DNA from 3 places in the Kitasatospora sp. NPDC048722 genome. Region 2 is predicted to be linked to each of the others. Evidence: riboswitches for the same ligand, from Rfam matches in the RefSeq annotation. Region 2 holds a riboswitch; each other region holds the start of a gene.
The links. A riboswitch is a leader RNA that binds a small molecule or an ion and turns the genes downstream of it on or off. The one in region 2 is predicted to bind S-adenosylmethionine.
Positions count from the first base shown of each region.

Region 1 (7,317 bases), on a different contig from region 2:
AGCAGCCGCAGCCGCTGCTGCTCCAACGGCAGCGTCGGATAGCCGGTCTTCGTCACGTTGTAGCCGTCCACCACCAGGTGCACCTGCGGGATCGCCAGCAGCTGGTCCAGCAGCGCCGGATCGTCCTCCGCGAGCCCCCGCCGGGCCACGTCGTGCGGCGAGGCCGAACCCGGCACCACCGCCTCCACCAGGTCCGCCGGACGGATCTGCGACACCGGCAGTGCCAGCTCGCGCTGCAGCCCCTGAGCCGACTGCAGCACGGTGTCCAGCAGCAGCCGCAGCCGCATGTCCTCCACGCTGCGCCCCTCGCGGGCCGAGCGCCGGCCCTGCTCGGCGGCGGTCTCCAGCTCGCCGACGCGGTGCCGCAGCCGCCGCGCCTCGCTCTCGGCCGCGCTGCGCTCGGTCGCCGCCTGCGCGCGCAGCGCCTCCAGCTCGGCGGCCAGCCGACGGGTCTCGGCCTGCGCCCGGCGCGTGTCGCTCTCCAGCGAACGCACCTTCTTGCGCAGCGAGTCGGCCTCCCGCCGGACGTCCTCGGACTCGGCCCGCTGCCGGTCCAGGTCCGCGCGCGCCCCGGCCCGCACCTCGGCCAGCTCGGCCTGCAGCTTCTCCACCAGGCGGGCCGCCTCCGCGGCCGCGCCCTCGGCGCCGGCCCGCTCGGCCTCCTCACCGGCCTCGGCGACCAGCCGGCTCCAGCCGGCCGACCGCACCAGGTAGGCGGCGGCGGCGACGTCCATCGGATCGGCGGCGCCGGGGACGCTGCCCGACTCCAGCGCCTTCACCAGGTCCGGCTGGCCCAACCGCAGCCGCTCCGCTATCCGCACCCGGAAGGCCGGCTCCGACTCCAGCGCCGCCGCGATCGCCGTGGCCGCGTACTTGGCCCGCCGGGCCGGGGTGAACTTGGCGTACTGACGCAGGCTCTGCGGCAGCTCGCCCGGCGGCAGCCCGCCGAGCGCGTCCGCGGCCAGGCCGACCACCCGCCGGCGCACGCCCTCCGGCAGCGGCCGGTCGAGCTTCTCGACGGGACGACCGGCCTCCGGCTCCGCTGCGGTTCCGGACGCGGCGGCACCGTCGGCGGCCCCCGCCGCCCCGGCGGCCGGCTCCGCAGCGGGCTGCCCCTGCGGTCCGGCGGGCTCCCTCGCTGCGTCCACCACGTCCTCGGCTCCGATCCTGGTCCAACGGGCACGGCCCCGCGGCCGCCGTCCCTGTCGTCACGCTCCGTGCGTTCTGTCTGTATTGTCCCGTGCGGCGGACGGCCGTGCCGTGCACCGTCCGCCGCACCGGCGGGGCATCAACCCTGCTCGGCCTCGACCGCCGCGTCCTCCGCGCCCGGACGGGCGACCAGCTCGACCTGGTCCACCGCGTTGCACCAGCGGCAGCGCACCGTCTCGATCGTCTCGCTCAGGACTTGGGTCTCCTCGACCTTGGACTCGCCGGCCAGGTCGAAGTGCAGGAACTCGGTGACCCGCGCGGTGCGGGTCACGTCGAAGCGGGTGAGGTTGCCGCACAGGGTGCAGCGCCAACGCGTCTCGGCGGTCAGGGCGGGGACGGTCATCGGGGGTCCTCTCGGGTGGTCCCTGGGTGGGCTAGGCGCTCCCCCCGGAGCCCCGGCATCGGCGGCGGGAGGCGGGAATGCCCGCCCCAAGCCTATTGCCTGGGGCAACCGTCGCGGCCACCGGTTCGGGCGATCGAGCCCTAGTCCACCTGCCGTACAGCACGGTGTCGCGGAAGGCCCGCGGAGGGATGCTTGGCCGCATGGCGCTCGCGGCCCCCGGCCACACCGACACGCGGGACGGCGGCCCCGCGGGGCCCGCTCCGGCGGTCACCTACGCCCTGATCGCGGTCAACACGCTGGTCTTCCTCCTCGGCCCGGCCGCCGGACTCAACCCCCTGTACGGCACCGGGCAGGCCCGGGTCTGCTCCGAGCAACGGTACGAGCAGCGCTGGGGTGCCGTCCCCGCCGAACTGCTGGCCGGGCGCCCGCTGACGGCGGAACAGCTCGCCGAGGCCCCGGATCCGGTCCCCGGCTGCCCGGCCGCCCCCACCCCGGGCAAGCGCCCCGCCGTCTCCGTCCTCACCGGCCTCTTCCTGCACGCCGGCTGGCTGCACCTGGCCGGCAACCTGCTCTTCCTCCACGTCTTCGGCCCCACCGTCGAGCGGCGGGTCGGCCGGGCCCGCTTCCTCCTCTTCTACCTGGCCGCCGGGAGCCTCGCGACGTACGGCTTCGCCCTCGCCGAGGCGCACTCGGCGGACTCCACCCGCGTCCTGATCGGAGCCTCCGGCGCGATCTCCGCCGTCCTGGGCGCCTACCTGCGCTTCCACCCGCGCTCCCGGGTGACGACGCTCGTCCCGCTGCTGCTCTTCCTGCCGCTGCGGTTCCCGGCCTGGCTGGTGCTGGGCCTCTGGTTCGCCCTGCAGTGGTGGTCGGTGCACTCGGCCGGGCCCGGGGTCGCCTACCTGGTCCACGTGATCGGCTTCTGCGCCGGCTTCCTCTACGCCTGCACCGTCGTCGGTCACCCCCTGAGACGGCCCGGCTGAGGCCCGATACGCTGGCGCCACCCCACGAAGGAGCCCGAACAGTGATCACCGCCATCGTCCTGATCAAGACCAGTGTCGACCGCATCCCGGAGATCGCCGAGGCCATCGCCTCCATTGAGGGCGTCAGCGAGGTGTACTCGGTGACCGGCGGCTACGACCTGGTCGCGATGGTGCGGGTGCGCAAGCACGACGACCTGGCCGACGTCATCCCGGGCCGGCTGAACAAGGTCCCGGGCGTCGCCCACACCGAGACCCAGATCGCCTTCCGCACCTACTCCCAGCACGACCTGGAGGCCGCGTTCGCGCTCGGCCTGGACGAGTAGTCCTCGGTCGGCCCGCCCCTCTCAGTCCTCGCGACGAGTGTCGGCGACACAGCGGCCGCCCTCGTTCCGGTAGTTCCACGCCGCGCCGTCCGTGACCAGCTCGCGGACGGCGGTCAGGAAGCGGTCGACGTGCTCGTCCGGGGTCCCGGCGCCGAAGCTGACCCGGATGGCGTTCAGGCTCCGCTCGCCCGGCAGCGACGGCTCCGGCGCCCCGCACTCGGAAACAGGACTCGGCGCGACGCCGGACGCGTCACCGATCAGCGTGCGCACCAGCGGGTGCGCGCAGAACAGCCCGTCGCGCACCCCGATGCCGTACTCGGCGGAGAGCGCGGCCGAGAAGTGCGAGCTGTTCCAGCCCCGGACGACGAAGGACAGCACACCCACCCGCGCGGAGTCCTCGCCGAACAGGTTCAGCACCTTGACCTGCGGGATCTCCGCCAGCCCGGCCGTGAGCCGGGCGATCAGCGCCTGCTCGCGGGCCTCCAGCGCGTCGAAGCCGGCCTCGCTCAGCGCCCGGCAGGCGGATGCGATGGCGTAGGCGCCGATGACGTTCGGCGAGCCGGCCTCGTGCCGGGCCGGGCCGGTGTGCCACTGGACGGCCACCGAGCCGTCGGCCTCCCGGGCCACCGTCCGGGTCGCGCCGCCGCCGGCCAGGTACGGCTCGGCCGCGTCCAGCCAGTCCGCCCGGCCGGCCAGCACCCCGGCGCCGAACGGCGCGTAGATCTTGTGACCGGAGAAGGCGATCCAGTCGACGTCCAGCTCGGCCACCGAGACCCGGTGGTGCGGGGCGAGCTGGGCGGCGTCCAGCACCACCCGGGCGCCGTGCCGGTGCGCGGTCGCGGTCAACTCGGCGACCGGCCACAGCTCACCGGTGACGTTCGAGGCGCCGGTGACGCACAGCAGCTTCCGGCCCCCGGGCGCCCCGGCGAGCGCGGCGTCCAGCACGGCGACGGCCTCGGCGTGCGAGCGGGGGGCGCGCAGGTAGGTGACGTCCAGCCCGGCGTGGGCCCAGGGCAGCAGCGAGGCGTGGTGCTCGGTCTCGAAGGCGAACACCCGGGTGCCGGCGGGCACCGCGGCGGCGAGCAGGTTGAGCGAGTCGGTGGTGGCCCGGGTGAAGACCACCTGGTCGCCCTCTCGCAGGCCGAGGAACTCGCCGACGGTCCGGCGGCTCTGCTCGAACAGGTCGGTGGACAGCTGCGAGAGGTACCCGGCGCCGCGGTGCACGCTGCCGTAGTACGGGGCGTACGCGGCGACGTCGTCCCACACCCGCTGCAGGGCCGGCGCGCTGGCCGCGTAGTCGAGCGGCGCGTAGCCGACCTTCTCGCCGTTGGCGAGCGGCACCTGGACGTCGTGGCCGAGGACGGCGAGGGGGGCGCAGATTTCGGTGGCCAGAGACATGGGGATGCACTCCTTCGGAGGTCGAGGGACCCCGGGAGTGCTAGTCGTCGGGCGTCCGCGCTTGCCTCGCGGACGGTTTGCCGCGCGGCCCGGTCCTCACCCAGGGCACCCCGCCACGGACGGAGGGTTGCCGGACAGCAAGCTGGGGCTTGTCGCTGTCACTCATGACCTGGCGAAGACTCTAGGTCGCGTCCACCGGGTGGTCAAACAGGCATCCACCATCCGGACAGCCGAGGGGCCCGCGGCAGCCCACGCGATGTCGCGGCTGCCACGGGCCCCTCGACTCGCTTGTCAGTCCCGGCCGGTGGCCTCCGACCAGCGCCGCAGCAGCTCCTGCGCCGCGCCCGAGTCGACGGCCGCCGCGGCCCGCTCCATGCCGGCCGCCAGCTGCTCGGCGAGCGGCGCGTCCGTCAGGTCCAGCGCCACCAGCGCCGCCGCCGTGTTGAGCAGGACGGCGTCCCGCACCGGCCCGCGCTCCCCGGCCAGCAGCCGGCGCGCGACCTCGGCGTTGTAGGAGGCGTCCGCCCCGCGCAGCGCCTCGATGCCGACGAGCTCGATGCCGACGTCCCGCGGGTCGAAGGCGGCCTCGGTGACGGTGCCGTCCCGCACGATCCACACCCGCGACGTCGTGGTGACGGTCAGCTCGTCCAGGCCGTCGTCGCCGCGGAAGACCAGCGCCGTGGAGCCGCGCCGGGCGAGCACGCCCGCGATCAGCCCGGCGAGCCGGGTGTCGAAGCAGCCGACCGCGTGCGCGGTGACCTTCGCGGGGTTGGTCAGCGGGCCGAGGATGTTGAACGCGGTCGGCACCCCGAGGTCGCGCCGCGCGGTGGCGGCGTGCCGCATCGACGGGTGGAACTTCGCCGCGAAGCAGAAGGTGAGCCCGACCTCCTCGGCCACCTCGGCCACCCGCCGGGCCGACAGGTCCAGGGCGACGCCGAGCTTCTCCAGCACGTCCGACGAGCCACTGGCCGAGGAGGACGCCCGGTTGCCGTGCTTGACCACCTTGGCGCCGGCCGCCGCCGCGACGATCGCGGACATCGTGGAGATGTTGACGGTCTTGGCGCGGTCGCCGCCGGTGCCGACGATGTCCACCGCCGGGCCCGGGATGTCCAGCGGCTCGGCGTGCGCGTACATCGCGTCCACCAGGCCGCTGATCTCGTCGACCGTCTCGCCCTTGGCCCGCAGCGCCACCATGAACCCGGCGACCTGGACGGGGGACGCCTCGCCGCTCATGATCCGGTCCATCGCCCACGCGGTGGCCGAGCGGTCGAGGTCCTCCCCCTTCAACAGCGCCGCCAGGAGGTCCGGCCAGGTGCGGACCACCTGCACGGGGTCGGTACCACCGTTCGCAGGGTTCACGTTCACCATGGCTGACTCCAGCTGTTGTCGGTTCCCCCGGGGAGGGACGCCCGTACGGATGGAGTCAGCCTATCGAGCGGCGGGGTACCTCCCGCCCCGTCTTCTCTAGTACTGAGACGGCGCCGCTCAGCGCGTCGCCGGGGCCCGCTTGGCCAGGCGCGCCCGCAGCAGCGTGGCCACCGCCCCGGCCAGCGCGACCGGGTCCACCGGGCGCGAGATCGCCGCGTCGGCCCGGCTCCAGGCGGCCAGCCAGGAGTCCTGCGGCCGGCCGATCAGCACCAGCACCGGCGGGCAGCCGTAGATCTCGTCCTTGAGCTGCCGCCCGAGCCCGAGCCCGCCGGCCGGCACCGCCTCGCCGTCGAGGATGCAGAGGTCGACGCCGCCCTTCTCCAGCGCCCGCAGCACCGCGGGGGTGGTCGCGCACTCCAGATAGGACAGCTCCGGCAGATCCTCGGCGGGCCGGCGGCCGAGCGCCGTCAGCACCTGCTCGCGGGTGTTGCGGTCGTCGCTGTAGACGAGGACGGTGAGCGTCTCATCGGTCGTGTACGCCATTGACCCTGCTCCCTCAAGTGTGATCCGGACCACGTTCGCCTGACCCGGATGCTACTCCGGATCACCCCCGGGCGAGCCCTCCCCCGCGCGCGTTCCTTCTCAAGGCGCCGCGCCCGGGGCTCACCCGCCCGGAGGAGGTCCCGTCACCCGGACCCGCGCAGTCCACCCGGACGGCCGACAGCCGGGCCCGCCCCCTACCTCCGGGCACTGCGCCGACCGTGCATCGACACGCTGGGCAACGGGGTCGAAGGGCCCTCCGAGGAACCGTCAGAAAAGGGACACGCCGCTGCTCAGGTACCGTCCGGGCACCCAGCCGCCCCCCAAGCGGGCATACCGCACGCACCGGACACTCCGAGGGAGACCCCCCGGCGTGAAGACGGAATAAGGGACCGACATAATGTCCGTCGTGGCGACAGCAACAGCAGTAGAAACCGGGCACGCGCACGGATCGGTCAACCGGCCGAACATGGTCAGCGTCGGAACGATCGTCTGGCTCAGTTCCGAGTTGATGTTCTTCGCGGCCCTCTTCGCGATGTACTTCACGCTCCGCTCCGTCAAGGGGCCGGAGTTCTGGACCGAGAAGGCGCACGCCCTCAACGTGCCCTTCTCCTCGGTCAACACCACGATCCTGGTGCTCTCCTCGCTGACCTGCCAGCTCGGCGTGTTCGCCGCCGAGCGCGGGGACGTGAAGAAGCTCCGCTCGTGGTTCGTCATCACCTTCGTGATGGGCGCGATCTTCATCGGCGGTCAGATCTTCGAGTACACCGAGCTGGTCAAGAAGGACGGCCTCTCGCTGTCCTCCGACCCGTACGGCACGGTGTTCTACCTGACCACCGGCTTCCACGGTCTGCACGTGACGGGTGGTCTGATCGCCTTCCTGCTGGTCCTGGGACGGACGTACGCAGCCAAGCGCTTCACGCACGAGCAGGCCACCGCCGCCATCGTGGTGTCGTACTACTGGCACTTCGTCGACGTCGTGTGGATCGGCCTGTTCGCGACCATCTACCTGATCAAGTAACCAGCTGATCAGGTCGCTGGCCACCGGCTGCGGCCCCCGCCCTCACCGGCGCAGGGCCGCTTCTGCCGGTGCCGACGCTCCCACCGACCGACCGCGCGCGCAGCCCTAGCCGGGCCGCCTCGTGCCGGCCAG
Region 1 is NZ_JBEZGX010000029.1:57,141-64,457, reverse strand. It holds gene AB0C76_RS21990 (NYN domain-containing protein) at 1-1,148, opposite strand, end outside; gene AB0C76_RS21985 (hypothetical protein) at 1,289-1,552, opposite strand; gene AB0C76_RS21980 (rhomboid family intramembrane serine protease) at 1,753-2,535, shown strand; gene AB0C76_RS21975 (Lrp/AsnC ligand binding domain-containing protein) at 2,577-2,858, shown strand; gene AB0C76_RS21970 (aminotransferase class V-fold PLP-dependent enzyme) at 2,880-4,256, opposite strand; SAM riboswitch class IV at 4,309-4,426, opposite strand; gene trpD (anthranilate phosphoribosyltransferase) at 4,548-5,624, opposite strand; gene AB0C76_RS21960 (hypothetical protein) at 5,742-6,167, opposite strand; gene AB0C76_RS21955 (heme-copper oxidase subunit III) at 6,565-7,185, shown strand.
Region 1: it holds a riboswitch for S-adenosylmethionine, as region 2 does, so the genes downstream of both, AB0C76_RS21970 (aminotransferase class V-fold PLP-dependent enzyme) here and thrC (threonine synthase) in region 2, are expected to answer to the same signal.

Region 2 (7,317 bases):
GTCCTTGATCTCGGTGGCCAGTCCGTCGGCGAATCGCACGTCGTCGTCGTTCACGTACACGTTCACGAAACGGCGCAGCTTGCCGGTGTCGTCCAGGATGCGCGCGGAGATGCCCGCGTGGTTCTTCTCCAGGTCGGCGATGACATCACCCAGGGTCCCGCCGTCGGCGGTGACCTCGGCGGACCCGCCGGTGTAGGTGCGCAGGATGGTGGGGATGCGGACGGTGGCGCTCATGGGTGGCTCTCCTCGTGGGGGGAATCAGGCGGACGCGAGGCCGGCGGTGCGGAAGGACTCCAGCGTCGGGCGGATGACCGCGGTCATCCCGGCATCGGCGACGGCGTCCAGGGTCTTGAGGCCGTCACCGGTGTTGATCGCGACGGTCTCCTTGGCCGGATCCAGCTGCCCGGTCTCGACCAGCTTCTTGAGCACGCCGACGGTCACCCCGCCCGCGGTCTCGGCGAAGATGCCCTCGGTGCGGGCCAGCAGCCGGATGGCGGCCACCACCTCGGCGTCGGTGACGTCCTCGACCGCTCCGCCGGTGCGCCGCGCGATGTCCAGCACGTACGGGCCGTCCGCCGGATTGCCGATCGCCAGCGACTTGGCGATGGTGTCCGGCTTGACCGGCCTGATCACGTCCCGGCCGGCCTTGAACGCCGCGGAGACCGGCGAGCAGCCCTCGGCCTGGGCGCCGAAGATCCGGTACGGCCGGTCCTCGACCAGCCCGAGCTTGATCAGCTCCTGCAGGCCCTTGTCGATCTTCGTGAGCTGCGAGCCCGAGGCGATCGGGATGACGATCTGCTCCGGCAGCCGCCAGCCGAGCTGCTCGCAGATCTCGTACGCGAGCGTCTTGGAGCCCTCGCCGTAGTAGGGGCGGAGGTTGACGTTGACGAAGCCCCAGCCCTCGCCGGCCGGGTCGCCGATCAGCTCCGAGCAGAAGCGGTTCACGTCGTCGTAGTTGCCCTCGATGCCGACCAGCTCGCCGCCGTACACGCCGGCCATGACGACCTTGCCCTGCTCCAGGTCGTGCGGGATGAACACGCACGAGCGGAACCCGGCCCGGGCCGCCGCCGCGCCCACCGCGCCGGCCAGGTTGCCGGTCGACGAGCAGGACAGCGTGGTGTAGCCGAAGGCGCGCGCGGCCTCGATCGCGCAGGCCACCACGCGGTCCTTGAACGAGTGCGTCGGGTTCCCCGAGTCGTCCTTCACGTACAGGTCCGCGGTGAACCCGAGCTCGCGACCGAGGTTGTCCGCCTTGACCAGCGGGGTCCAGCCGGGATTCAGGTTCGGCTTCGAAGCGACGTCCGCGGGCACCGGCAGCAGCGGCGCGTAGCGCCAGATCGACGCGGGCCCGGCCTCGATGCGCTTGCGCAGCTCCTCGGCGGCCTCGCTCCCGAACTCGTACGCGATCTCCAGCGGGCCGAAGCACTCCAGACAGGCGAAGCTCGGACCGAGCGGGAAGCGGGTGCCGCACTCCCGACAGGACAGGGCGGTGGCGGGGCCGAGATCCACGGATGCGGGTGCGACTGTGTCGATAGCCATGATGGCGGAGGCCTCTCTCCTCATCTTCCCCGCGGTGCGGGCGCACCACGGGCCGGAATTGGCACCTGTCCCGCCGGGGCCTGGTGATCAGCCGCGCGAGAAGGTTGCCGGGACGTCAACGGGCCGTTCCCTCAGTCCCTCTGGATGAGCATGTGAAGTTGTCGTCAGCGGCGACCCCGGCGTGCGAAGGTCCGACCGCTGTACGAAGACTGTATCCGAAGGCGCCGAGCCCGAAAGGGACCGTCCGCCACGCGAGATGGCCCGTTCCACCCGATCCGCCGAGGAGAGTCCCGTGCCCGCCGAACCGACCCCCGCACTCCTCCCGCAGGCGGCCTCCTGGCTGGGCCGCCGCTCGTGGAGCGCGGCCGACCGGCCGGTCGACACCCTCCTCGCGGCCAAGCGCCGCACCGGTCACACCGTCAGCGTCGTCCTGCCCGCCCTCGACGAGGCGGCCACCGTCGGCGACATCGTCCGCACGATCCGGCGCGAGCTGATGGAGCGCCTCCCCCTCGTCGACGAGCTCGTCGTCGTCGACTCCGGCTCCGCCGACGGCACCGCCGGGGTGGCCGCCGCGGCCGGCGCCCGGGTCGTGCCGCGCGACGAGATCCTGCCCCGGCTGCCCGCCGTACCCGGCAAGGGCGAGGTGTTGTGGCGCTCGCTGCTGGTCACCCGCGGCGACATCGTCTGCTTCGTCGACGCCGACCTGCGCGAGTTCGACCCCGCCTTCGTCTCCGGCACCGTCGGCCCGCTGCTCACCGAGCCGGACATCCAGCTGGTCAAGGCCATGTACGACCGCCCGCTCGAAGTCAGCGGCTCGGCCGGGGACCCCGACGCCGTCTTCCCGGCCGGCGGGGGCCGGGTGACCGAACTCGTCGCCCGCCCCCTCCTCAACCTGCACTGGCCGGAACTCGCCGGTTTCGTCCAGCCGCTCGGCGGCGAGTACGCGGCCCGCCGCGGACTGCTCGAACGGCTCCCCTTCCCCACCGGCTACGGCGTCGAACTCGGCCTCCTGGTCGACGCGTTGGAGCTCGTCGGCCTCGACGCCCTGGCCCAGGTCGACGTCGGCGTCCGCCACCACCGCCACCAGGACGGCCAGGCCCTCGGCCGGATGGCCGCCACCATCTACCGCACCGCGCTGGAACGCCTGGACCGCGCCCACCGCCTCAAGGCCTCGGCCGACCTCGTCCACCCGCTGCTCACCCAGTTCGCCCGCGACCCGGAGACCCGCGCGTTCACCGCCCACACGCACCCCGTGACGGCCGTGGAACGCCCCCCGATGCACACCGTTCCCGAGTACGCGACCCGGCACGGGGAAGTTTGGCGACCCTAACCCGAGGCAACATGCCAAACATGGGTGATCTCACGACCGAACGTTCGAGCGCGACCGTGCTGGTGGCGTCCAATCGCGGGCCGGTCTCCTTCAGCACCGCGGACGACGGCACGCTGACCCTCAAACGCGGCGGCGGAGGCCTGGTCTCCGGCCTCTCCGCGATCGACGACCCGAACGCCGTCTGGGTGTGCGCCGCCCTGGGCGACGCGGACCGCCGGGCCGCCCGGGAAGCCCCGCACGGCCGCCTCGACCTGGCCGGCCACGACGTCGGCGGACAAGCCGTCCGGATGCTGGACATCGACCCGGAGACCTTCGCCCGCGCCTACAACGGCGTCGCCAACTCGACCCTCTGGTTCGTCAGCCACCTGCTCTACGCCACGCCCACCGCCCCCGCCTTCGACGCCGGCTTCCGCACCGAGTGGGCCGCCTACGAGACGTACAACCGGGCCTTCTCGGACGCCCTCGCGGCCGAGGCCGCCCCGAACGCCGCCGTCCTGGTCCAGGACTACCACCTGTCCCTCACCCCGGCCCTGCTCCGCGCTGCCCGCCCCGACCTGCGCATCGGCCACTTCTCCCACACCCCGTGGGCCCCGCCCGAGTACTTCCGGCTCCTCCCGGACGACGTGGCCAGGTCCGTCCTCACCGGCATCCTCGGCGCCGACCGGGCCGGCTTCCTCACCGAACGCTGGGCGAGGGCCTTCGCCGCGTGCTGCGAAGACCTCCTGGGAGCCACCTTCGACCGGACGGACCTCACCGTCACCCACGACGGCCGCACGACCCGCCTCGGCGTGCACGCCCTGGGCGCCGACGCCGACTTCCTGCGCGAGCGCGCCCACCGCCCCGACGTCGACGAGCGCCTCGCCGCCCTGCGCGAGGCCGTCGGCGACCGGCGCACGATCGTCCGGGTCGACCGCACCGAACTGAGCAAGAACATCGTCCGGGGCCTGCTCGCCTACCGCCACCTCCTGCGCACGCGACCGGAGTGGCACGACCGCGTCGTGCACATCGCCTTCGCCTACCCGTCCCGCACCGACCTGGCCGAGTACCGCGACTACACGGCCCGGGTCCAGGACCTCGCCCGGGCCATCAACACCGAATTCGCCACCCCCACCTGGCAGCCGCTGATCCTGCACGTCAACGACGACTTCCCGCGCTCCCTCGCCGCCTACCGGCTGGCCGACGTCGCCCTGGTGAACCCCATCCGGGACGGCATGAACCTGGTGGCCAAGGAAGTCCCGGTGGTCTCCGACCACGGCTGCGCGCTCGTCCTGTCCCGCGAGGCCGGTGCCCACAGCGAACTGGCCGGCGACGCGATCGTCGTGAACCCGTACGACGTCGTCGAGACGGCCGACGCCCTCCACGCGGGCCTCACCATGCCCGACGAGGAACGCGCCGACCGCACCAAGCGCCTGGCCGCGGCGGCCACCGCGCTCCCGCCGCAGCAGTGGTTCCTGGACCAGCTCAACGCGCTCTGACCGCCTCGCCCAGATCCGCCAGCAGCTCCACCACGCCCGCCGGCCCGGGCACCACCAGGTCAGCCCGGTCGGCGAGCTCCCGCACCGGCGCGTCCCCCACCGCGCCGCTGCACACCAGAAGACCGGCGAGCCCCTCGCCGCGCAGCTTCTCGACGGCGGCGAAAGCCGCGACATCCCCCAGGTCGTCCCCCGCGTAGAGCACGGCCCGAGCCCCGCGCTCCCGCAAGAAGCCCGTCAGCGCGGCTCCCTTGTCCACCCCCGGAGGCCGGAGCTCGAGAACCAGCCGTCCGGGCTCCACCACCAGCCCGTGCTCCGCCGCCAGATCGGAGACCGGCCCCCGCAGCAGCTCCAGCGCATCCTCCGGCACCTCCGTGCGCCGCGTGTGCACGGCCAGCGAGCGCCCCTTGTCCTCGACCCACGTCCCCTCGGGCGCCCCCGCGGAGGCCAGCACCCCGGGCAGGGCCCCCCGCGCAGCGGCCACCCCCGGATGCACGTCGGGCGCCGAGAGCTCACCGGCCTCCCAGCGCTCGGCGCCGTAGTGCCCGAGCACCACGACCCCGGGAAGACCGGCCAGTCCCCCGTACTCGACCGCGAGAGCAGCCGGCCGCCCGGTGATGACGACCACCGCCCCCACCCTCGCCGCCAGAACCGCCAGCGCACCCCGCACCCCCGGATGCGCCCGAGCCTGCGAGGGATCCGCGACGATCGGCGCGAGCGTCCCGTCGAAATCCAAAGCAACCACGGCATCACCGGGCGAAGCGAGGATCTCCCGAACCCCGTCCCTCCCGGCCTCGGTCACCGGCACCCACGTCTCAACAAAGCCCATGCGGTGCCCATACCCCGAGCCCGAGCTCTCTATGGCCCGCCCCCGCGCCCAAGCCCCGCGCGGCGGCACCCGCGTCACCGGGCCGCGCGCCGCGCTTCCCTCACCCGGCGCAACCGGTTCACCAGCACCGGCGCGTGCGCCAGAGCCTCCGGCCGGTCCAGCAACGCGTTCAACACCTGGTAGTACCGGGTGCTGGAGATCCCCAGCTCCTCCCGGATGGCCCGCTCCTTGGCCCCCGCCGTACGCCACTGGCGCCCTTCGAGCTCCAGCACCGCCCGGTCCCGCTCACTCAGCTCACCCACGAGAACACCTCCCACGACCTACGAAGTGTCATTCTCGGACGTCCCCGGGACACACTCTGCGCCCTCCCCCGGCCGAGCGCCCCGGCTAACGTCACGGTCATGATCGAGTCGAGCTTCACCGTCCACGTCCCCGACGCCGACCTGACCCCCGAGCCCCTGGACCCCGCGCAGATCGTCGAGGGCACCCCCGAGGTCACCGGAAAGGTCCTGCACGAGTCCGCCGACGGCCGGCAGCTGCGCGGCATCTGGCAGATCACCCCCGGAGTGGTCACCGACACCGAGGCCGACGAGATGTTCGTGGTGCTGAGCGGCCGGGCCACCATCGAGATCGACGGCGGCCCGACGCTGCACGTGGGCCCGGGCGACTGCGCCGTCCTGCGGGAGGGCGACCGGACGACGTGGACCGTCCACGAGACCCTGAGGAAGGCCTACGCCGTCACGCTCCCCTGAACGACCGAACGCCCCCGCACCACCTCCGCCCCGGCCCGGCCTCACTTCCGAAGCCGGGCCGCCTCCTTGACCGCGGCGTCCTGCAGCCCGGTGAGGACCTGCTTCGGGTCCCCGGTGACGGCCTCGCCGATCCCGGCCTTGATCCGGTTGCTCACGTCCGCCCAGGCCGGGTCGCCGAACGGGTAGAAGCTGGCGTTGGTCAGACCCGTGGCGAACTGCTTGAGGTCGGCGTGCTTCGGGTCCGAGGACATCTGGGTGAAGGCGTCCTGGGTCACCGGCAGGAGGTTGTACCGCTCGTCGAACTTGAGCTGGTTCTCCCGCATGAACACGAAGGACAGGAACTTCTTGATCTGGTCCTTGTGCCCGTTGGCCTTGAAGGCCATCATCCAGTCCGCGACGCCGAGGCTGCCGGTCTTGCCGAGCCCGTCCTTCTTGGGGATCGGGGCCGTCCCGAAGTCGATGTTCCCTGCGGTGGCCATCCGCAGCAGCGTCGGGTGCCCGTTCAGCATCGCGACCTTCCCGGACGCGAAGTCCTGGAACACCGGGGTGCGGTTCATCTTGCCGGGGTCGGGATAGGTCAGCCCGGTGCTCACCAGGTTGCTCTTGAGCCAGTTGAAGGTGGCCTGGTTCTGGGCGCTGTCGATCGTGTAGTTGCCGACGTCGTCGGAGAGCAGGCCGCCGCCGCTCAGCGTCCACAGCATGGACTCGGCCGGTGCCTCCTCGGGCCCCAGCGGGAGGCCGTACGGGGTGACGCCCGGCGCCTTGGCCTTGATCTTCTCGGCGTCCTGCCGCAGCTCGCTCCAGGTGGCCGGCGGCTGGCTGATTCCCGCCTGCTTGAAGAGCGTCTTGTTGTAGAAGAGCACGCGGGAGGAAGAGACGAAGGGAATCCCGTACTGCGTGCCGAGCACCTGCCCGGCATGGGCGAAGGAGTCCATGAACTTGGCCTGGGTGTCCAGCGAGAGCACGTCCGCCGCCGGGTACAGCCGGTCCGCCGCGACCTGGTCGGCGAAGCCGCCGGTCTGCAGGAGGTCGGGCGACTTGCCGGCCGCGATCAGGTCGTCGACCTTCTTGCCGATGTCGGTCCAGCTCTCGACGTCGACGTCGACCTTGATGCCGGGGTTCTGCGCCTCGAAGCCGCGCACGACCTCGTCCCAGTACAGCCTGGAGCTGGTGTCGGCGTTCTCGCCGTAGTCCGCGGCGACCAGCCTGATGGTGACGGGCCCGTCGCCCTGTCCGCTGCAGGCGCTGACCGCGGAGAGCACCAGCGCGCCGGCCAGCGCGGTGCCGAGCACACGGGTGGGAACGTGGGCGCGCCTGTTCAACGCGGGTACCGCCTTCGGGGGGAGAAATGCGACCGGAGGGGTGATTCCGGCAGGGGGGAGGCGCAACACTGCC
Region 2 is NZ_JBEZGX010000028.1:35,499-42,815, reverse strand. It holds gene AB0C76_RS21385 (ubiquitin-like small modifier protein 1) at 1-234, opposite strand, end outside; gene thrC (threonine synthase) at 259-1,539, opposite strand; SAM riboswitch class I at 1,557-1,690, opposite strand; gene AB0C76_RS21375 (glucosyl-3-phosphoglycerate synthase) at 1,832-2,869, shown strand; gene AB0C76_RS21370 (trehalose-6-phosphate synthase) at 2,890-4,344, shown strand; gene otsB (trehalose-phosphatase) at 4,331-5,170, opposite strand; gene AB0C76_RS21360 (DUF3263 domain-containing protein) at 5,245-5,472, opposite strand; gene AB0C76_RS21355 (cupin domain-containing protein) at 5,572-5,922, shown strand; gene AB0C76_RS21350 (extracellular solute-binding protein) at 5,964-7,244, opposite strand.

Region 3 (7,317 bases), on a different contig from region 2:
CGATCTTCTCGTGGACGCGTTCGGCCGGATCCGGGAGGAGGTCGCCGGCGTCGTCGACGGCCTCTCCCCCGAGCAGCTCGCGTTCCGGGTGCGGGACTCGGCCAACTCGATCGCCTGGCTGGTCTGGCACCTCACCAGGATCCAGGACGACCACGTCGCCGACGCGGCCGACCGCGAGCAGGTGTGGACCGCGGAGGGCTGGGCGGAGCGCTACGCCCTCCCGTTCGCCGCGGCGGCCACCGGCTACGGGCAGCGGCCCGCCCAGGTCGCCAAGGTCACCGCCACCGCCGAGCTGCTCCTGGCCTACCACGAGGCCGTCCACGCCCGGACGGTCGACTTCGTGCGCAGGCTCAACGGCCCGTCCCTCGCGCGGATCGTCGACGAGTCCTGGGACCCTCCGGTCACCCTGGGGGTGCGGCTGGTCAGCGTGATCTCCGACGACCTCCAGCACGCCGGCCAGGCGGCCTACGTGCGCGGGCTGCTGGCCGGGGGCTGAGCGCCCGGAAGAAGGGCACGGTCGGACCGAATCGGGCGGGATGGGACGATACGTGCCATGTCAAGCACGTCTCCCCCGGTCCGGGGCACCGCCGCCCCGCCCGACCCGCTCCGCCGCCTCCTGCTCGAACTGGGCGACGCCCTCCTGGGCGGTGGTCTGCCCGTCCACGACGTCGAGGAGGAACTCCACGGCCTGGGGCGGGCACTGGGGGCTCCCGAGGTGCAGGTCGCCGCCCTCACCAACGGGCTGTTCGTCTCGCTCGGCGCGGACGACGCCACCGCGTTCCGGCCCGTCGGCGCCGCGCTCCGCTTCGAGCAGACGGCCGACGTCCTCCACCTGGTGCACCGGCTGCGCGCCGGCGGGCTCGACGGGCCGCGGGCGCTCGCCGAGCTGGACGCGATCCGCCGGGCGCAGGCCCGTTGGCCGACGTGGGTGGCGGACCTCGGGGCGCTGCCGGTCGGGGTCGGGGTCTGCATGTTCCTGCAGCCGGCCGCGGCGAACGTGCTGGCCGCCGGGGCCGGCTCGCTGGTCGTCACGGGGCTGACCGTGCTCGCGCGGCGGCTGCCGTCCCTGCGGCCGCTGCTGCCCGTCACGGCCGGGTTCCTCGTCGCGCTGCTCGTCCTGGCGCTCGCGCGGGCCTCGCTGCTGGACGGCCCGCTGCGGACGATTGTCGCCACGCTGGCGATCCTGCTGCCGGGCGGGCTGCTGGTCACCGGCCTGTCGGAGATCGCCGCGGGCTCGGCCAGCGCCGGGACGGCCCGGCTGGTGTCCGGCGCGGTACAGCTCGCGCTGTTCCTCGCCGGGGTGGCCGCGGCCGCCACCGCGATCGGCATGCCCGCCTCGGCACTGGCCAACGTCCAGGTGGCCAAGCCGAGTTGGTGGGTGATCGGGCTGGGCCTCGCGATCGCCGTCGCGGGCGTCGTGATCAATGTGAACACCCCGCCGGGCGCCGTCCCGTGGATCGTCGCGGTGATCGCGGTGAGCGTCACCGTCCAGGTCGTCATCAGCTCGGAGCACGGCGCGGCGATCGGCGGCCTGGCCGGGGCGGTCTCGGCAGCGGTCGCCGCCACCCTGGTGCACTGGCTGCCGGGCGGCCCGCTCTGGCAGGTGCTCTACCTGCCGGCGTTCTGGATCGTCGTGCCGGGCTCCTTCGGCCTCCTGAACACCGCCCAGATCGAGGTGGGCAACGGCGCCCAGTCGGTGCTGGCGGCCGTCTCGGCGGTCTTCGGGGTGTCGATCGGCACCCTGATCGGCTCGGTGATCAGCCGCATTCCCCGGCCGGCGGTCCTCACACCGGCGCCCGGGGCCTGAGCCTGGCCCCCGACCCCGGGTCGACCGCCCCGGGGCCGGGCCGGTCACGGGTGGCGCAGCGCCTCGGTGAGGTGGTTCGCCGCCTCGATGACGGCCTGGGACAGGCGCGCGCCCGGGTGCCGCGTGAGCCGTTCGATCGGGCCGGAGACAGTGACCGCGGCCACCACCCGGTTGGACGGCCCGCGCACCGGCGCCGACACGGACGCGACCCCGAGCTCGCGCTCGCCGATGGACTGCGCCCAGCCCCGGCGCCGTACGCCGCTGAGGGCCGTGGCCGTGAAGCGCGCCCCCTGGAGCCCCCGGTGGAGGCGCTCCGGCTCCTCCCAGGCGAGCAGGATCTGGGCTGCGGCGCCGACCTTCATGGGGAGCGTGACCCCCACCGGCACCGTGTCACGCAGGCCGGAGAGCCGCTCCGCGACGGCCACGCAGATCCGCACCTCGCCCTGACGGCGGTACAGCTGGGCGCTCTCGCCGGTGACGTCGCGCAGGTGCACGAGCACCGACCCGGCGGCGGCCAGCAGCCGGTCCTCCCCCGCCGCCGCCGACAGCTCGGCGAGCCGGGGGCCCAGGACGAACCGGCCCTGCAGGTCCCTGGTGACCAGCCGGTGGTGTTCCAGCGCGACGGCCAGCCGGTGGGCGGTGGGGCGCGCCAGGCCGGTGGCGGCGGCGAGTCCGGCCAGGGTGGTGGGGCCGGACTCCAGGGTGGCGAGGATCGCGGTGGCCTTGTCGAGCACGCCGACGCCGCTCGTGAGCTCCATGGATGGGTACTCCAGTCTCGAATCCGCGGCCGGCGGGTGGTTCGGCACACGGGGGCTCCCCGCGGGGAGCGGGGGGGTGGTCAGCGAGAACGGGCCGGAGAAGTCGGCCGAATGCCTGCGCCGGGCACGAGACGGGTACGCGGAAGGGCCGGGGCGGGAAGCGCCCGGGCGAAGGACAGCACAGAGAGCACCGTGTCTCCTCATCTTTCCCGCGCCACGTTGGCGGCAGGCCGGAGTTGGCACTGATCCCGGACGGCACGGCGCGTACTTCGGACGCCGGGTCGAACGGGGAGTTGCCGGGGCTTCGTAGGGCCGGTCCCTCCACCCCTCTGGATGATTCGCGAGGAACGATACAAGACTCCCCGCCCCACCCGCCAAACCTCCCCCTCCTCCTTCGTGGAAGCACGGGTCCGGCCGGGCCCGGCCGGCCGGGCTTGACATGATCACCAGCTCTGACGGACCTCGCGTTCGACGCCCTGCTCTGCGACCTGGACGGCGCCATCCGCTTCCACGACGACGGGCACGAGGTGACGCGGCTCGAACGGGCCGCCGGCCTCGCCCCGCGCACGACGATGGGGATAAGGAAGATCACCGAAACCTCGGTCCGAATCGGGCCGGTCGCACCGCGGATCCGGACATCTGTCACGGTTTCGAAGCGGCAGTGCCACGACTTCGCATATCCCTCACCGAGGCGCGACCGGAGCTCTACCGTTCTACCGACGGCCCCATCGCGACCGTCCCCGAGCGGGAGGGCGGGCACATGAACGGTCGCCAGGGTCCGGTCGTGCGGTCGGGGGTGGTCGCCGTGGCACTGTGCGCCGCCGCGGCCCGCTCGTCAGGGCACGGGCCGGGCCCACGACGGCGTGCAGGACCTCGGCACCGCTCCTCGTGACCGTCGCGCCCCTCACCCCGCTCGTCGGCCGCAACAGGGCCCGGCAAGGCAGCCACCCCGCACCGACGTGCGAGACCTCCTACACCTACACGAACGTCAAGGACGTCGGCACGGCGCTGGAGGACGTCGACGCCCAGACGTCGCAGAACCGGACCGGCTCGACGGGGACCTGGTCGGTGAGCACCACCCGCGAACAGCCCCCCTCCATCCCGCCAGCGGCGGCGAGACGAAGACCTTCATCCTGCCCGAGGACTACGCGTGGTGCAGCTGGTTCGTCGGGCCCGATTCCTTCACCGACGGCAACCAGAGCCCGTGCGGAGTCGTGCCCGGGCAAGGACCCCAGAACGTCAACCGAACACCACCAGAGAAGGGTTGGGCCCGTGCAGCCCGTCAAGATCAGCGTCCAGTCCGGAGCGCTCGCCGCCATCGGCGTGATCGCGTTCATCGACAGCTTCCTCCCGTGGTACACCGTTTCCGAGAAGTCGGGCGCCACGGGCCTCCTCACCCAGTACGCGGCGAGCGGCAACGCCTGGGACGTGGGCGCCGGCGCCTGGATCCCGATGGTCGCCCTCGTCGCCGTCGGCATCGTGGCCGCCCTCCCCGCCATCGGCCGCGGCCTCCCCGCCCGCCAGGGCCACGCCACCAGCCTCGTGCTCGCGGCGATCGCCACCGTGATCGTCCTGCTCCGCTGGCTCACCTACCCGTCGGTCCCCGTCGGCCAGTCCGCCTTCATCGATGCCGGCGCCGACGTCGGCACCTACCTCGGCGCCCTCCTCGGCCTCGCCGCCACCGGCGCCGCCTACCTCGGCTTCACCGCCAACGGAGGCACCCTGGACAGCTTCACCAAGATCTTCCGCACCCCGTCCGCATAAGGATCACCGACAGCCGGGCGACCGCCGACAGGCCGAGGCGGAGCGGCGATCCCCACGCAGGACCGGAACTACGGCAACCACCTGGGTGGTGGCGGGACGGAGGCAGGGCGGGCCACCCGGCCCGCCCTGCCGGCTCGTCCGCGTCGGGCGTGGTGCTGCTGCCCCGGACCGGGCCGTTGCGACGTTCGGCTGCGGGCAACCGCCCGGCATCGTAGCCTTGGCCCCGCGCAGGACGACGTACTGTCCTGCCAAGGGGTATGGGGGAGAACGAGTTTGGAAGCCGGCAGTGTCAGCAACGTCCACAACACGGCCGAAATATCCGGTCACGTAGGCCAGTTGGTTCAGGGCTCGCACGTCTACGTCCTCCCCGACGCACTCGAACCGGATCGGATTCGGCTCGACTCGGCCGTCACGAGGCTGCGAGAACTGATCAGGTCCCAGGTCGCCGACGAGGCTGCCACGCGCGGGGTGTTCGAGGCGGAGCTGGCCGTGGAGTGGGAACGTGCGGACGGTCCCGCGCAGTCCGGCGGTACCGGCCCGATCCGGCCGCACGACCCGCTCCACACGCCCGCCGAGACCCCGGCAGGCGCCGAGCGGGCAGCGGCCGCTACGGGCGAGCCGCCCGAGAGCCATCGCGCCGGACAGGTCGCCGAGCTCTTCCTCCGGTTGCCGCAGCGCCGACTGGTGCTGCTCGGCGATCCCGGTGCGGGAAAGACCACGCTCGTCCTGCTACTGACACTGCATCTGCTGAGCCGCACCGCCCGGGAACCACTGCCCGTACCGGCCACACCGGACACCTGGGACCCGCGCCGGGAACGCCTCCGGGACTGGTTCGTCCACAGGCTCGAACAGCGCTACCCGGAGATAGAGCGGCGGTACGGCGCGGGCACGATGAGAATCCTGGTCGATTCCAGGCGAGTGTTCCCGATCTTCGACGGCCTGGATGAACTGCCGAGTGCGGCCCGGATCCGCATGCTCGTCGCGCTCACCCAGGGCCTGGAGCCGCGGGACGCCGTCATCATCACCAGCCGCGTCCCCGAGTACCAGGAAGCGGTTCTGAGCGCACGGTGGATCCCCGACCTGGTGCTGCGCGCCCGCCCGATCGAACCGCAGGCCGCCCTGCACCACCTGGACACGGCCTCACACGCACCCGGGCGCTGGAGCCCGGTCGCCGAGCGGCTTCGTCAGGAACCGTCCGGACCGCTCGCCCGGATCCTGTCGAGCCCGCTGAACATCTGGCTGGCCCACCGCGTCCACGGCGGACCGGCCGGCCACCCCGCGCAGCTCGCCGACCGGACGCGGCTGCCCGACGAGGCGGCCCTGCAGCACCACCTGCTCGACGCCCTGGTCCCGGCCCTCTTCGGCGAGCCTCCCGCGTCGAGCTCCGCCATGCGGCGTCGCTGGCACCCGGAGCAAGCCGATGCGTACCTGCGCTTCCTGGCCCGCCGCTTCACCCGGCTCGGTTCCCGCGAACTGGACTGGCGGCACGCAGCACCGGGGTGGGCGGTTGCTGCCGGAGCCGCGCTGCTCCTCCTCCTGGCCCCGGCCCTGGGCTCGGTCGTCGGTCCGGGGCTCTCGGCGGTCGGCGACGGCCCGCCCGGTGACCCGCTGTGGCTGACGCGATGGGCCGGGGTCGCAGCGGTCTGGGCCTTGATGGCCCCGGTCATCTTGTTCCCGCTCGACTACGTGCTGGCCTCGCTGTTCGCCACGGCGGACGACCGGTGGAGGCGCCCGTACGCCCTGGCCGCCGTTGTGGCGGTTGCGGCCGGCTTCCTCGCGGTGGCGGGTGCGCGGCACGACACCGCGACGACAGGCGTCACAGCCTTCTGGGGCCTGCTGGTGGCCGGGTTCCGGGTCCTCCGGGTCGCCATCCATCCGGCCCGTGCCGGCACCGCACGGGCGCAGTTGGAGCGCGAGAGGTACTACAGCCTTGCGTGTGCGGCCTGGATCTCCGCCGTCGTGGCCGCCCGCTACTCCGTGTTCCGGGCGGGCCTGGACCGTGAAGCCCTCTCCTACGCGACGGAGGCTGTGGTCGGCTTCCCCGCGACCGTACTCCTGATGACACCGTGGGGACGCTGGCAGTGCGGGCGCTTCATGCTCGCGCTCGTGCGGCAATTGCCCTGGCGTACGTCCGGATTCCTTCAGGACGCCCGGACGCTGGGCGCCTTGCGGATGGTCGACGGCGCCCCGCAGTTCCGGCACAGCAGCCTCCAACAGCGGCTCGCCGGGCACGCCCAGCCGCCCTGGGCCGGGCACACCGATGCCGCGGACCTCCGGCCGAGCGCGCCCGGCAGCGTCGGCTGGCAGCGCGGCCTGCCCTGGCAGTGGCCACTGAAGCGGTCGGTGCTGATGTGGGTGATCATCGTGGCGAAGGCGGCCCTCCTGCTCCTCCTTGCCGACGTCCTCCCTGCCTTCCCCGCGCGGATCGTGCTGACACTGGCCGCCGCCTCGGCGGTTCAGGCGTTCTACGTGATGCTCTGGCAGGCCGTCCGGCTCTGCCTGCGCTGCCGACGGCTCGGCTATGACGTCCGGGTCTCGATCAGCCCGGAGCTGCTCGACGCGACGGTCGACGGCCGCCGGATCCTGCTGACCCCGGAGCAGATCGCCCGGATCACCGTGCGGCCGATCAAGAACTCGCTCGGTCGGACGACCCGCTTCGCAGCCGTAGCGGCACTCGTCCACGATCACGAGGCCCTGCCCCCGCGCAGCCGGATAGGGCACGACGGATGGGTGGTGCTGGTCCCGCTCGACCGCCTGCACCCGCTGACACCCGAACTCTCGGCCGTGCTGGCCGCATTCGGCGGGCCGCGCTGGGAGCCCCCTCTGATGGAAGCCTGACCACCGCGACGCGGCGCCCCTGCCGACCGGCTGAAGGCCACGCCAGCGCATCGGCTCCCATGGGCTCGATCCGCCTTGACGGCGCCTCTGATCAGAGGTGCCGGCCCCGGCAGGGATGATGCCCGGAGCATGGGAACGGGAACGTCGGTG
Region 3 is NZ_JBEZGX010000033.1:54,480-61,796, reverse strand. It holds gene AB0C76_RS23800 (DUF664 domain-containing protein) at 1-496, shown strand, start outside; gene AB0C76_RS23795 (threonine/serine exporter family protein) at 554-1,807, shown strand; gene AB0C76_RS23790 (IclR family transcriptional regulator) at 1,852-2,565, opposite strand; SAM riboswitch class I at 2,763-2,905, opposite strand; gene AB0C76_RS23785 (hypothetical protein) at 3,838-4,329, shown strand; gene AB0C76_RS23780 (hypothetical protein) at 4,603-7,167, shown strand.
Region 3: it holds a riboswitch for S-adenosylmethionine, as region 2 does, so the genes downstream of both, AB0C76_RS23790 (IclR family transcriptional regulator) here and thrC (threonine synthase) in region 2, are expected to answer to the same signal.